3 regions of the Limnohabitans sp. MORI2 genome follow, and region 3 is predicted to be linked to each of the others. Evidence: predicted binding sites of a transcription regulator. Region 3 holds the regulator's gene; each other region holds the start of a gene.
The links. The regulator sigma-54, encoded in region 3, starts transcription at its own class of promoters, with help from an activator protein. The targets are predictions, from matches to a motif close to TGGCANGNAANCTGCTTT.

Region 1 (4,232 bases), 260 kb from region 3:
CAAAGGCAAACACTCGCTGATGGTGGTGGAGCACGACATGAGCTTCATCAACACCATCTCCGACATCGTCACCGTGCTGTGCGATGGTTCGGTGTTGGCGCAAGGCACGCTGGCACAGGTGCAAGCCGACGAGCGTGTGATTGAGGTGTACCTAGGCCGCTAACTCTGACGTTCACTATGCAAACACACGACATGCCTTTACTTCAGGTTTCAAACATCAACCAGTTCTACGGCGGCTCGCACATCCTGCGTGACGTGAGTTTTGAAGCGAACTTGGGTCGTATCACGGTGCTGCTCGGGCGCAACGGCGTGGGCAAGACCACGCTGCTCAAGTCGCTCATGGGGGCTGTGCCGATTCGCGATGGCAGCATCACCTTCAACGGCGCGTCGATTGAACGTGCCGCACCGTACGAACGTGCGCGTGCCGGCATTGGCTACGTACCACAGGGACGCGAAATCTTTGCGCGACTCACCGTAGAAGACAACTTGCGCATGGGGCTGGCCACTCAGCCTGCAGGCACAGACATACCTGCTGAGTTGTTTGAGTTGTTTCCTGTGCTGAAGCAAATGCTGCATCGCCGTGGCGGCGATTTGTCAGGCGGGCAACAGCAGCAACTGGCGATTGCACGGGCCTTGGCGTCTGGCCCAAAGTTGTTGGTGTTGGATGAGCCCACCGAGGGCATTCAACCCAGCATCATCAAAGACATTGGCCGCGTGATTCGCATGTTGGCCAGTCGTGGCGACATGGCAATTTTGCTGTGCGAGCAGTATTACGACTTTGCCGAAGAGTTGGCGGATGACTATTTGGTGATGGAACGCGGTGAAGTCATTGCACGCGGCATGGGCTCAGACATGCAGCGGGACAACGTTCGTCAGTTGGTGGCGATTTAAGTTGTTTAGCGCCTGAAGTTTTTCCGTGCGTGAAGGTTTCTCGCCGGAGGAAATCAGGTGATGCGGGTGCGGCGGCTTCCTCATGCTGGGGTACCAGAAATCGTCAGCCGCCGCGCCCGCATCACCTGATCGGTCGTCGAAGAAAAATGTCACCCTAAAAAACTGCCAGCCGCAGTCTGGGGGTAGAGGGCTTGGGCAGGTGACGATTTCTGGTACCCCAGCATGAGGAACCTGCCCAAGTCCTCTACCCCCAGCGAGCCCAGCAAAAAGCAGAAACTACATGGACCAAATTCGAGGCGGCACATTCGACATGCCCCATAGGCCCCGACGCCAAGCCGCCCAAACCCCACGCAACAACGTCTGCGCAGGCTCCACCAGGGGCGACAAGGTGCGCAACACCACCACGCGTGGATGCGGCGATGTCACACCCGCCACCAGGCCTGCAGGCGCAACTTCAGTCAACTCACGCGCCAAGGCCAACGCCAGATCGCGCCGTTCACGCAACAAATCAGACCCACACGCCAGCACCAAAGTCGCCATGCAACGGTGCTTGGCCAAGCCCAAGGGGCCATCCATCAAACGGGTATCTTGCGCATCTAACAAACCACGCTCAAGCCACACGCCCGACATTTCCATGTGTTGCTGCAACTGCCCGCTCTCAAACGGCAAGTTGGCATTCGGGAGTCCAAGCGCAGTGATGTCCCACGCCATCATCTCGGCTGTGGGGGCTAGGTCAAACACCGCATGGTTCAAACCGTGGCAGCCGTTATACGCAATGGTTTCCAGCGGCAGCCACTCTAGGCGTGCACCGTCGCCCACATGGGCTTTGACTTGTTGTGTCGCGAGACCTTGCTCGCTTCTGTAAAAACGTGTGGCGCCAGGCGTGGTGAGCAAGGCATGTGCGTGCGCATCGACGTTCAACGTGATGTCTAAGGTATCCCCACCTACCAAACCACTGGGCGGATGTACCAACACGTTGTGGCACACCGCATCCCCTTCGGGGTAGAGGCTCTGCAACACACGCAAAGGTCCACTGTGCGAAAACTTCGCCGTGGTGCGTGACGCGTTGTGCGTGTAGTCGATTTGAAGTTGTGCGAGCCAGCCTGCCATGTTTGCCCTGTGTTGGTGCTTGTTTATTTAAGTTTGGTGCATTCGGCACCAACAACAGCCGCACGCACAACCCATGCGCAGCTTGTGTGGTGCATCGTGCCATGTCCAAAGCAGCTCAGCTGTGCTTCATGCATACGACACTGCAGACTTCATGCCATGGCACCGTGTTTGGGCATAAAAGCTGCTGTGCATCCTCCATGAGGACTCGTTGGTCATGGTTGGGATGGATGTTAGGGGTGAACTGCGTCTACGCGTTGGCCCATGAGACTGTACCCACCATTGAAGTGGTGGCGCACTACGACAACAGCCTTGGATCCAGCAACGCTTCATCGCAAGGCAGCATCACCTCAGCATTGCTAGACAACCGCCCCTTGATGCGTCCAGGTGACGTGCTGGAATATGTGCCGGGTATGGTGGTCACGCAACACTCCGGCGATGGCAAAGCCAATCAATATTTTTTGCGCGGTTTCAACCTTGACCACGGCACCGACTTTGCCACCAGCCTCAATGGCATGCCCATCAACATGCCAAGCCATGCGCACGGTCAAGGGTATAGCGACTTGAATTTTTTAATTCCTGAACTGGTGCAGCGTGTGGATTACCGCAAAGGCCCCTACTTTGCACAAGACGGCGACTTTGCCTCTGCCGGTGCCGCAGACTTTCACTACAAAACACGCCTCGACAAAGATTTCACGCAACTCACCCTTGGACAGCGCGGCTATGGCCGAGCCATGGGCGCTGCATCACACGAATTAAACAACGGCATGCGCTATGTGGCGGCCATGGAGTTGATGCACAACGATGGCCCATGGACCGTGCCCGAACGCTTGCAACGCCGCAACGGTGTGTTCATGCTCAGCGACGGCTCACGCACCAACGGCTGGACGGCCAGCGCCATGCACTACACCGCCCGCTGGAATGCAACCGACCAAATTCCTTTGTCTATGGTGGAGTCAGGTCAGCTCGGTCGCTTTGACAGTCTCGATCCCAGCGACGGCGGACACACCCAACGCAGCAGTGCCTCAGTGGACTGGCGGCAAACGCATGATGGAATAACTGACAAAGTTCTGCTCTATGCCATTCGCTCCGAGTTGTCTTTGTTTTCGAATTTCAGCTACTACAGCACCCGCAGCACAGTAGGTGATCAGTTCATGCAGCAAGAGCAGCGGCAGGTGTATGGGCTCAAAGCATCACGCCAATGGACACTCGAAGGTGCGACGCGATGGGTGAACACGCTAGGCCTTCAAGCACGCAGCGATGTGGTGGATATGGACTTGGCCAACACACAAGGCCGCCAGCGCAACGACTGGCTTCGACAGGATCATGTGCATCAACAACTCAATGGGGTGTTTGGTGAAACACAAACGATGTGGACCACTTGGCTTCGCACCCAAGTGGGCTTGCGCGCCGACCAGTACAACACCTACGTCAGCAATGCGAACACGCCCAACCTTCTAGGCGCGGCCAGTAGTGCGCTGTGGTCACCCAAATTCACCGCTGTACTAGGGCCGTGGCACAAGACTGAGTATTTTTTAAATGCAGGCCATGGTTTTCACAGTAATGACGCACGCGGCGTCACAGACCCTCATCAGCCCACCCCAGCTCTGGTGCGATCTAGGGGCTATGAAGTTGGCATCAAAACAGAGGCAGTGGAGGGCTTGCAATCATCACTGGCCCTGTGGCGGCTCAACTTTGCGTCAGAGCTGGTTTACGTGGGCGATGCAGGCGCCACAGAAGCCGGAGCAGCAAGCCAGCGTACCGGTGTGGAGTTCAACAACCGCTGGACGCCCAACCGTCGCTGGGTCATTGATGCCGACCTCGCGTGGACACGACCACGCGCGATGAACACTGATGCAAGCCATGCCTACATTCCTAATGCCGTTGAAAGCGTGGCACTGTTGGCCGCCACGGTTAAAGACGTGGGTCGTTGGAACTTCACGGCTCAACTGCGCCACATCGGCTCGGCCGCTCTGGCCGAGGACAACCGCGTGCGCACGTCGCCAAGCACCGTCGTGAACTTCAAAGCGCGCACACAGCTCGATGCCCATCAAAGCGTGCACATCGATGTCTTCAATGCCATGAATCAACGTTACAGCGACATTGCGTATTTAGGTCATGATTTAAAACCCTACGCAACACCTAGCACTTCCGTGCTTCACGGCGACCAAGTGCAGGTTCACCCTGGTGAGCCTCGAACCTTTCGGGTGACCTATACCCAGCAATATTAGGCT
Region 2 (4,232 bases), 1.2 Mb from region 3:
GAACATGCCGCTGAACAAATAGCTCAAGCTCGGGTGGTTGTGCCAGTAGAGGATGAGCGAGGCCAGCAACTCGGGCTTGCGCAAAAACGGACTGTCCGCAGGTGTCGCGCCGCCCATGACGATGTGGTTGCCACCGCCTGTGCCGGTGTGGCGGCCATCGGTCATGAACTTTTCGGCAGACAGGCGCGACTCAAACGCGGCCTTGTACAAAAACTCGGTGTGCTCTACCAGCTCTAGCCAGTTGTGGGCGGGGTGGATGTTGACCTCAATCACGCCGGGGTCGGGCGTGACTTGCAGCACCTTCAGGCGCGCATCGCGTGGCGGCGGGTAGCCTTCGAGCACGATGCGCACGCCCAGCTCTTCGGCGGTGGCTTCGACGGCGCTGAGCAAATCGAGGTAGTCCTCGAGGTGGCTGAGCGGCGGCATGAACACATACATCACGCCTTGTGGGGCATCCATCGCCGCACGTTCGACCGCAGGGCCGTTGGCGCGCGAGGGGTCGCGCACCTCCACGCACATGGCGGTGCGCGTGATCCAGTGGGCCGACTGGTGTTTGTTCGGCATGGGGTGGCCCAACTCGGGAATGCCATCCTCAAGTCCACCTTGCAAGCTGACCGTGCCGCCGCCCGCAAACCCGCCGCCCACTTGGTGGGCGTTGTAGTGCGTGTGACGGGCGTGGTGCGCGTACTGCGCACGCAGCGCGGCCGCGTGGGGCAGGGCTTTGCGCTCGGCAAAGGGGTCTTGCGCGTGGGTGTAGGGGTAGTCGCCTTCGCTCACCCAAGGCAAAGAGTCGAGCGGCAGTCGGTAGCCCATGGGCGAGTCGCCCGGCACGAGGTACATGCGTTCATCGCGGAAGAACCACGGGCCGCTGCTCCATGTTCCTGTGACGCCATTCGGTTGCAAGGGCAGCACATAGCCCACCGTGTGCTCTAGCCCTTGACTGAACACGCGGCGCAGGCGCACGCGCTCTAACTCGTCGTCGAGTTTGGAATCAAACGGGTCCACGTTCACGGGCAAACGGCGCTCGCGCCAGAGGTAGTACCACGTGTCTTCAAAGCCGGGGGTGATGTGGTCGCCGCCCACTTTGAGCTTATCGGCCAGCTTGGTGATGAAGCGATGCGCGTCTTCGCTGGTGTAGTGGCTGGGCTCGCGCTCGTCGGCAAACAAGGCGGGGTTGTGCCAGCAGGGTTGACCGTCGGTGCGCCAGTAAATACCCAGCGCCCAGCGTGGCAACTGCTCGCCCGGGTACCACTTGCCTTGGCCGAAATGCAAGAAACCGCCTTGGCCATATTGCGCACGCAGTTTGTGCACCAGTTCGGTGGCCAGCCCTCGTTTGGTGGGGCCGAGGGCGTCAGTGTTCCACTCTGGTGCATCGCGGTCGTTCACCGCCACATAAGTGGGCTCGCCGCCCATGGTCAATCGCACGTCGCCGTGTTGCAGTCGGCGGTCCACTTCGTCGCCCAAGGCCAGCACCTCGGTCCATTGGTCTTCGTTGTAGGGCTTGGTCACGCGGGGCGATTCGAGCACGCGCGTCACCTTCATCTCGTGTTCAAACGTGACTTCGCATTCGTCAATCAAACCCTCAATTGGGGCGGCGCTTGATGGCTGTGGCGTGCACGCCAGCGGAATGTGGCCTTCGCCGGCCAGCAGGCCCGAGGTGGGGTCAAGCCCAATCCAGCCAGCGCCGGGCAGGTACACCTCGCACCACGCGTGCAGGTCGGTGAAGTCCACCTCGGTGCCGCTGGGGCCGTCGAGCGACTTCACATCGGGTGCGAGCTGAATGAGGTAGCCCGAGGCAAAGCGCGCTGCCAAGCCGCAGTGACGTAGTAGGTTGACCAGTAACCATGCGCTGTCGCGGCAAGAGCCGCTGCGTAGGGTGAGCGTTTCTTCTGGCGTTTGCACGCCGGGCTCCATGCGGATGGTGTACGCGATGTCTTCGTGCAGCCTGCGGTTGATGTCCACCAAGAAGTCGATGGTGCGGATGGGGTCTCGCTTCAAGGCCTTGAAATCAATGGTCTTGAAATACGCTTTCAATTTGGGAGTGAAACGGCTTGTGACTAAATACGGCGCAAGCTCAAGGGCTGATGACAGGCCGTAATTGAAAGGAAATTTTTCAGCATGTGGTTCGAGGAAGAAGTCAAACGGGTTATAGACCGCCATCTCCACCACCAAATCCACCGTGACTTTGAACTCACGCGTCTTTTCAGGGAACACCAATCGGGCTTGGTAGTTGGCAAAGGGGTCTTGCTGCCAGTTGATGAAATGCTCGGGTTCGACCTTCAGAGAATATGAAATGACGTTGCTGCGGCAGTGTGGGGCAGGGCGCAAGCGAATGACCTGCGGGCCTAACTCAACCAGTCGGTCGTAGCTGTAATGGGTGACGTGGTGGAGTGCGGCATGGATAGACATATAGTTTGTCTAGCAAAACACGCGCCATGCTTGATGCGCCAAAGCGGTGCGTATCGGGTGGCCTAGGTGGGCTCAAGTTTTCTGATGCCCCGCCGATACCCTAGGCAACTCAGTTTTATCTTTGACACCCACCATGCGCTCACGCCATTTTTCTGTTGTTGCTTTTGTGTTGACCAGCCTTTTGGCTTGGGCTGCGCCTGCTTCGGCTGAGTGGAGCGAATTGGTCAAAGAAGAAGAAGCCACGTACTACTTCGACAAAGAAGCCGTTATGCCTGTGCATGTCTCGCGTTTTGCTTGGGTGTTGACCGACTTGCCCAAGGCTGAAAAGACACCCACGGGTGAGAGCTACAAGTCGATGATGTTGCGCGTGCGCATGTACTGCAAGAACGACACCGTGGTCCGCCTGTCTGTGAGCTACTTTGACAAGCAAATGGGCAAAGGCAAAGAAGTGGCCTCGGACGATGTGCACGAATGGCGTCCACGCGAATACCCAATTCGCCCCAACACTTATCTGGCCGCTTTGAAGAAAGAAGTGTGCGGCGGCTCTAAAGCTGCTTCGGGCTAAAGCCCAGCCGACAAACCCTTGGATGCGAAAGCCCCTGCCGAATGGCTGGGGCTTTTTAACTTGTGAGTGGGCATCGCCCACGTTCCGCAATGTTGGGCCGAACATGCGGCCATGTTTTCTGTCATCACACCTTTCGCCTTAGGCTGGATCGCAGGCACGGCTTTGCAGTTGCAGCAGGCGCAGTTGTGGGCGGGTGAGGTGTATTGGGGTTTGGGTGCGACGGCGCTTATGTTGGCGTATGCCGTCGCTCGCTTGGATGCTTGGGGATTTACGTTCACGCGGCTAGATGTTTTTCCTTTTGTCCGCAGCGCCTTGGCTTTGTTTTCGCGTGCTTCAGCTAGCGCTATTTGGCATTCAGTGGTTTGGTGTGCGCTGGCCTGCACTTTGGCTTTTGCACAAGCAGGCGCACGGGCCAGTCACTATGCACAAAGCGCTCTGAACCCCGCAATCGAAGGCCGCACTTTGCACGTGGTGGGCATCGTGGCCAACTTGCCGCAGCGCATGGAAGACAGTGCGCGGTTTCGCTTCAAGGTGGAGTCGGCCCGTGATAACGATGGCGCACGGGTGCAGCTGCCGCCACAGTTGCTGCTGGGTTGGTATGGCAACCGATTGAATGGCAGTGACGACAAAGTGCAAGCCCCGCCCGCAGACTTGCGCCCCGGCGATCGCTGGCAACTGGCTGTGCGCCTCAAAGCGCCGCATGGCCACATCAACCCGCATGGTTTTGATTACGAGCTGTGGCTATGGGAGCAGGGCCTGCAAGCCACGGGCTATGTGCGTAACGGAGCCAAAGATGCGCCGCCGAAGTGGCTGGGCGGTACATGGGCATACCCTGTGGAGCGGCTGCGTCAGCATGTGCGCAGCGCCATTGATGCACGCGTGTCTGACCGCGCCATGGCGGGCGTTGTGGCGGCCTTGTTGGTGGGCGACCAAGCGGCGATTGAGCGTGCGGATTGGGATGTGTTTCGTGCCACGGGCGTGGCGCACCTCATGGCAATTTCGGGTTTGCATATCACGGGTCTCGCGTGGCTGGCGGCACTGTGTGTGGGCTGGTTGTGGCGGCGCAGCGATGTGTGGTCGCCTCGCAAGCCTTGGAGCTTGTGGCTTCCTGCACCTATTGCTGCCAGTGCATGTGCCGCCATCGTGGCGCTGGCGTATGCGGTGTTCACCGGCTGGGGTGTGCCCGCGCAGCGCACGGTGTGGATGCTTGGGGTGGTCACGCTGCTGCGCGTGTATGGCTTGCGTTGGCCTTTGATGC
Region 3 (4,232 bases):
CACCACCGTCTTCGGTTTGCGCAATATCGCGCGCGCCAAAACGTGGCATGTCATCGCGCACCATGCCGCCGCCATAAGCCGCATCATCAAAACCAGCGTCGCCGTTTTGATTCACGTCTTCGTAGGGCGACACATATTCGGTAGGTGGTGAGTAGCGCGCACGGCGAGCAGCGCCCGCAATACCTGCGGCTTCAATACGTTCGCCGTAGGGCGGGTTGACCAACATCACACCTGGCACATCGCAGGGCGGCATGCGCTGCAAGGCATCACCGCCTCTGAGCTGCACCGCGTGTGCCACACCGCCGCGCTCGGCGTTGCGCTGCGCAAAGTCAACCATACGGAAGGCCACATCACTGCCGAACACTTGGGCACGCGGCTCACACTCTTGCGCGCGGGCGTTATCGAGCAAACCATGCCATACGTGCTCTTGGTAAGGAATGAGTTTTTGGAAACCAAATTTGCGCATCGACCCCGGCGCGATGTTGCAAGCAATTTGTGCTGCTTCCACCGCGATCGTGCCGCTGCCGCAGCAGGGGTCATACAGCGGCACGCCTTGGGCCGCAAGTCCGTCGGGGTTGGCGGGTGTGCCATCGCCCATGCTCCAACCGCTTGCGGCCAGCATGGCGGCGGCGAGGGTTTCTTTCAGCGGTGCATCGCCTTTGTCAGCGCGCCAACCGCGTTTGAACAGTGGCTCACCCGAGGTGTCGATGTAGAGCGTGCACTCATCGGTGGTCAGGTGCACATAGATGCGCGCATCGGGCCACTGTGTGTTGACATCAGGGCGCACACCAAACTTGTGACGGAAGCGATCCGCCACGGCATCTTTCACTTTCAAGGCCGCAAAGTTCAAACTCTTCAAGGGGCTGTGCTGCGCGGTGATTTCAATCTTGAACGTCTCTTTGGGGGAGAACCACAACTCCCACGCCACCTCACACGCCGCACGGTACAGGTCTTGTTCTTGGCGATACATCGTGTGTGACAACTCCACCAACACACGCTGCGCCAAGCGGCTGTGCAAGTTGAGTTTCAACACATCGCGCCACGACGTGCGCACCATCACACCGGCACGAAACACGCGCAAGTCTTCGTCACCCACGCCCGTGATGTGCCGAACCTCTTCGGCCAGATAGGTTTCAACGCCCGCCGCACAGGGCAGGAAAAGATGCAGTTGGTTCATAGATTTCTTTAGAGCGCTTTGCGCAATGTCGTGGGCGCAATACGCAGCGCCTCACGGTATTTGGCCACGGTGCGGCGAGCGCACTCAATGCCTTGCTCTTTGAGCATTTCGGAAAGCTGATTATCCGACAGCGGTTTTTTAGGGTTTTCGCTCGCCACAAATTGTTTGATGAGCGCACGCACCGCTGTACTCGACGCGTTGTTGCCGCTCTCTGTCTCAAGGCCAGAGCCAAAGAAATACTTGAGCTCAAACGTGCCGTAGGGCGTGCTCATATATTTATTGGTCGTCACACGGCTGATGGTGGACTCGTGTAGCCCCAACTCTTCGGCGATCTCCCGCAGCACCATGGGGCGCATGGCGAGCTCACCGTGGATGAAGAAGTTCTTTTGACGCTCGGCAATCGCGTTGCTCACACGCAAGATGGTGTCAAAGCGTTGCTGGATGTTTTTGATGAACCAACGCGCTTCTTGCAAGCGCTGTTGCAAACCCGCATGCGCTTCGCCTTTGCCGCCTTTGAGTGCGTTGGCGTAAATGTCGTGCACGCGCAAACGGGGCATCACATCGGGGTTCAAAGCCACCTTGAATTTCGGAGCAGTAGTTGACTTGCCCACACGGGTGACCAACACATCGGGCACCACCACATGACGCTCAACATCTGCAAAGCGGCGGCCGGGCTTGGGCTCTAAGCGGCCAATCAACGCAATGGCCACTTTCACATTGGCTTCGCTGTCGCCCACCAACACGGCCAAGCGTTTGAAATCGCGTTTGGCCAACATGTCCATCGGTTGCTTGCACATGCGAATGGCTGTGTCACGGATCTGCAAAGCTTCTTCACCCTTGGGCTCCAAGGCTTTGAGTTGCAGTGTCAAGCACTCGGCCAAATCGCGTGCACCCACGCCCACAGGCTCTAGGCTTTGCAGCAGTGACAAGGCAACTTGGAAGCGGTGTTCGAGCTCTTCGATTTGCTCTTCGTCGTCGCCACCCAAACCTTCGGCCAAGCTGCGCAAGGTGTCTTCCAGGTAGCCGTCGTCGTTGAGGTTTTCAATCAAATAACGCAAGGCAGCTTGATCAGTAGGGCTCAAGCGCAAAGCCAGTGCTTGGCGATGCAAATGCGAGGCCAGCGACTCTTGCATGCGCGCCAGCTCAGTCGCATCGGCAGCATCACTGTCTGCGGTGTTGTTGCTGTTGCTCGCGGGCGCGTCGCCGCCCCACTCAGAATCGTCCGCAGAAAACTCCACGCTGCCGTCGCCATCCCAGCTCTCAGCCACACCGTCCACACTTGGCTCAGTGTCGCTGGCTGTGTTATCTACACTGATTTCGGACATGACGCCATCGAGAGATGGCACCTCGCGCGTGGTCTCCACCTCGTCATCGCGCGCAGGTGTATCAGCCTTGTCTAAACCAAATTCTTCGCGAGGGGCTTCTTCAAAGTCTTTGTCTAGAAACGGGTTCTCATCGAGCATTTGCTCAATCTCTTGGCTCAACTCCAGCGTCGACAACTGCAGCAGTCGGATCGACTGCTGCAACTGGGGCGTGAGCGCCAGATGTTGGGAAACGCGGAGTGATAAGCCTTGTTTCATGATGCTCGATCACATTCGGAAATGTTCGCCAAGGTAAACGCGGCGTACATCCACGTTTTCAATGATTTCGCGCGGCGTTCCTTGCGCCAACACACGACCATCGCTGATGATGCACGCGTGGTCACAAATGCCAAGCGTTTCGCGCACATTGTGGTCGGTGATCAACACCCCCATGCCACGCGCTTTCAAGAAACCAATGATGCGTTGAATCTCAATCACAGCAATCGGATCGATACCCGCAAAGGGTTCGTCCAACAAGATGAAACGAGGATTGGTGGCCAAAGCGCGTGCAATCTCGACGCGTCGACGCTCACCGCCCGACAAGGCCAGAGAGGGCGACATGCGCAGATGTTCCACACGCAACTCTTGCAACAACGCTGTCAATCGCTTTTCAATTTCATCGCTGTGCAGGGGCTTGCCGTCGTCATCACGTTGTAGCTCTAACACCGCACGCACGTTGTCTTCCACATTCAACTTGCGAAAAATAGACGCCTCTTGCGGCAAATAGCTCAACCCCAAACGCGAGCGGCGATGAATGGGCAAATGCGCCACAGGCTCGCCATCAATCGTGATGCTGCCACCATCGGCACGCACCAAGCCCACAATCATGTAAAACGAAGTGGTTTTACCTGCGCCGTTAGGGCCTAACAAACCAACCACTTCACCTTTTCTCACGGAAATCGAGACGTCGTGCACCACTTGACGGCTGCCATAGGCTTTTTGCAAATGGCGAGCCTCCAAGCGGCTTTCGCTCATCTCTGCTGCATCAGTTGGGGTGAGCACTTCGATCACGGTTTTTCCAATGTTTTATTGCGCGGCGCTAAAACGACTTTGACTCGACCCACAACACCCTTGCCAGCGTCTTGAGGTAAGTGGCCATCAATGCTGAACACATCGGTCAAATTTTCGTAAATGATTAGCTTGCCAAGCATGGTGTCATTGAGCGTCGCGCCACGATAACGGCGCACTTCAGCCTGATCAATGAGCGTGATCCGATCTGCCTTCCCATCAAACTCGATGCGCAAGGCTTCGCCTTCCATGAAGTCATCGTTACCTTCACGCTTTTGTCGAAAAAAAGCACGTTTGCCCGGTTCAGGAAGGATGACACCAAACTGGTAGCCATCCGCATCTTCACGCATCTCGATGCGTGCACCTCGCATGATCATGGTGCCTCGCGTCATGACCGCACGTCCCGTAAAGATACTGACTTGCTTAAGCTCGTCGTGCACCAAGTTATCGGCTTCAATGTGCGTGGGTTTGTCACGATCTGCTTTTTCCGCCGACGCCGCTACCGGCACAATGGCCATCAGCAAAGCAAGTGAGAAAGAAGCAAATGAGGTCAAGGCACGGATATTGCTCGTTGAGTTAAAGCATTCTAACCATCAATAAAGCAATTTTCGTGCTGACCCCGCCATGCAAGGCGGACAAAGACTTAGCGGCCGCGACGAACTTCACCGATCAAGTACTCGGCCACC

Region 1: a site for sigma-54 is predicted at 2,141-2,158, ahead of QMG27_RS00495 (urease accessory protein UreD). Genes of this name have one in related genera too.
Region 2: a site for sigma-54 is predicted at 2,419-2,436, ahead of QMG27_RS05550 (transglutaminase family protein). Genes of this name have one in related genera too.

The regions. Positions count from the first base shown of each region.
Region 1 is NZ_AP027058.1:106,373-110,604, reverse strand. Features, by position in the region: gene urtD (urea ABC transporter ATP-binding protein UrtD) at 1-163, shown strand, start outside; gene urtE (urea ABC transporter ATP-binding subunit UrtE) at 178-891, shown strand; gene QMG27_RS00495 (urease accessory protein UreD) at 1,168-2,001, opposite strand; gene QMG27_RS00490 (TonB-dependent receptor) at 2,238-4,229, shown strand.
Region 2 is NZ_AP027058.1:1,094,436-1,098,667, forward strand. Features, by position in the region: gene QMG27_RS05550 (transglutaminase family protein) at 1-2,409, opposite strand, end outside; gene QMG27_RS05555 (surface-adhesin E family protein) at 2,543-2,974, shown strand; gene QMG27_RS05560 (DNA internalization-related competence protein ComEC/Rec2) at 3,086-4,232, shown strand, end outside.
Region 3 is NZ_AP027058.1:2,493,677-2,497,908, forward strand. Features, by position in the region: gene QMG27_RS11950 (THUMP domain-containing protein) at 1-1,177, opposite strand, end outside; gene QMG27_RS11955 (RNA polymerase factor sigma-54) at 1,186-2,757, opposite strand; gene lptB (LPS export ABC transporter ATP-binding protein) at 2,767-3,513, opposite strand; gene lptA (lipopolysaccharide transport periplasmic protein LptA) at 3,546-4,064, opposite strand; gene QMG27_RS11970 (thiol:disulfide interchange protein DsbA/DsbL) at 4,190-4,232, opposite strand, start outside.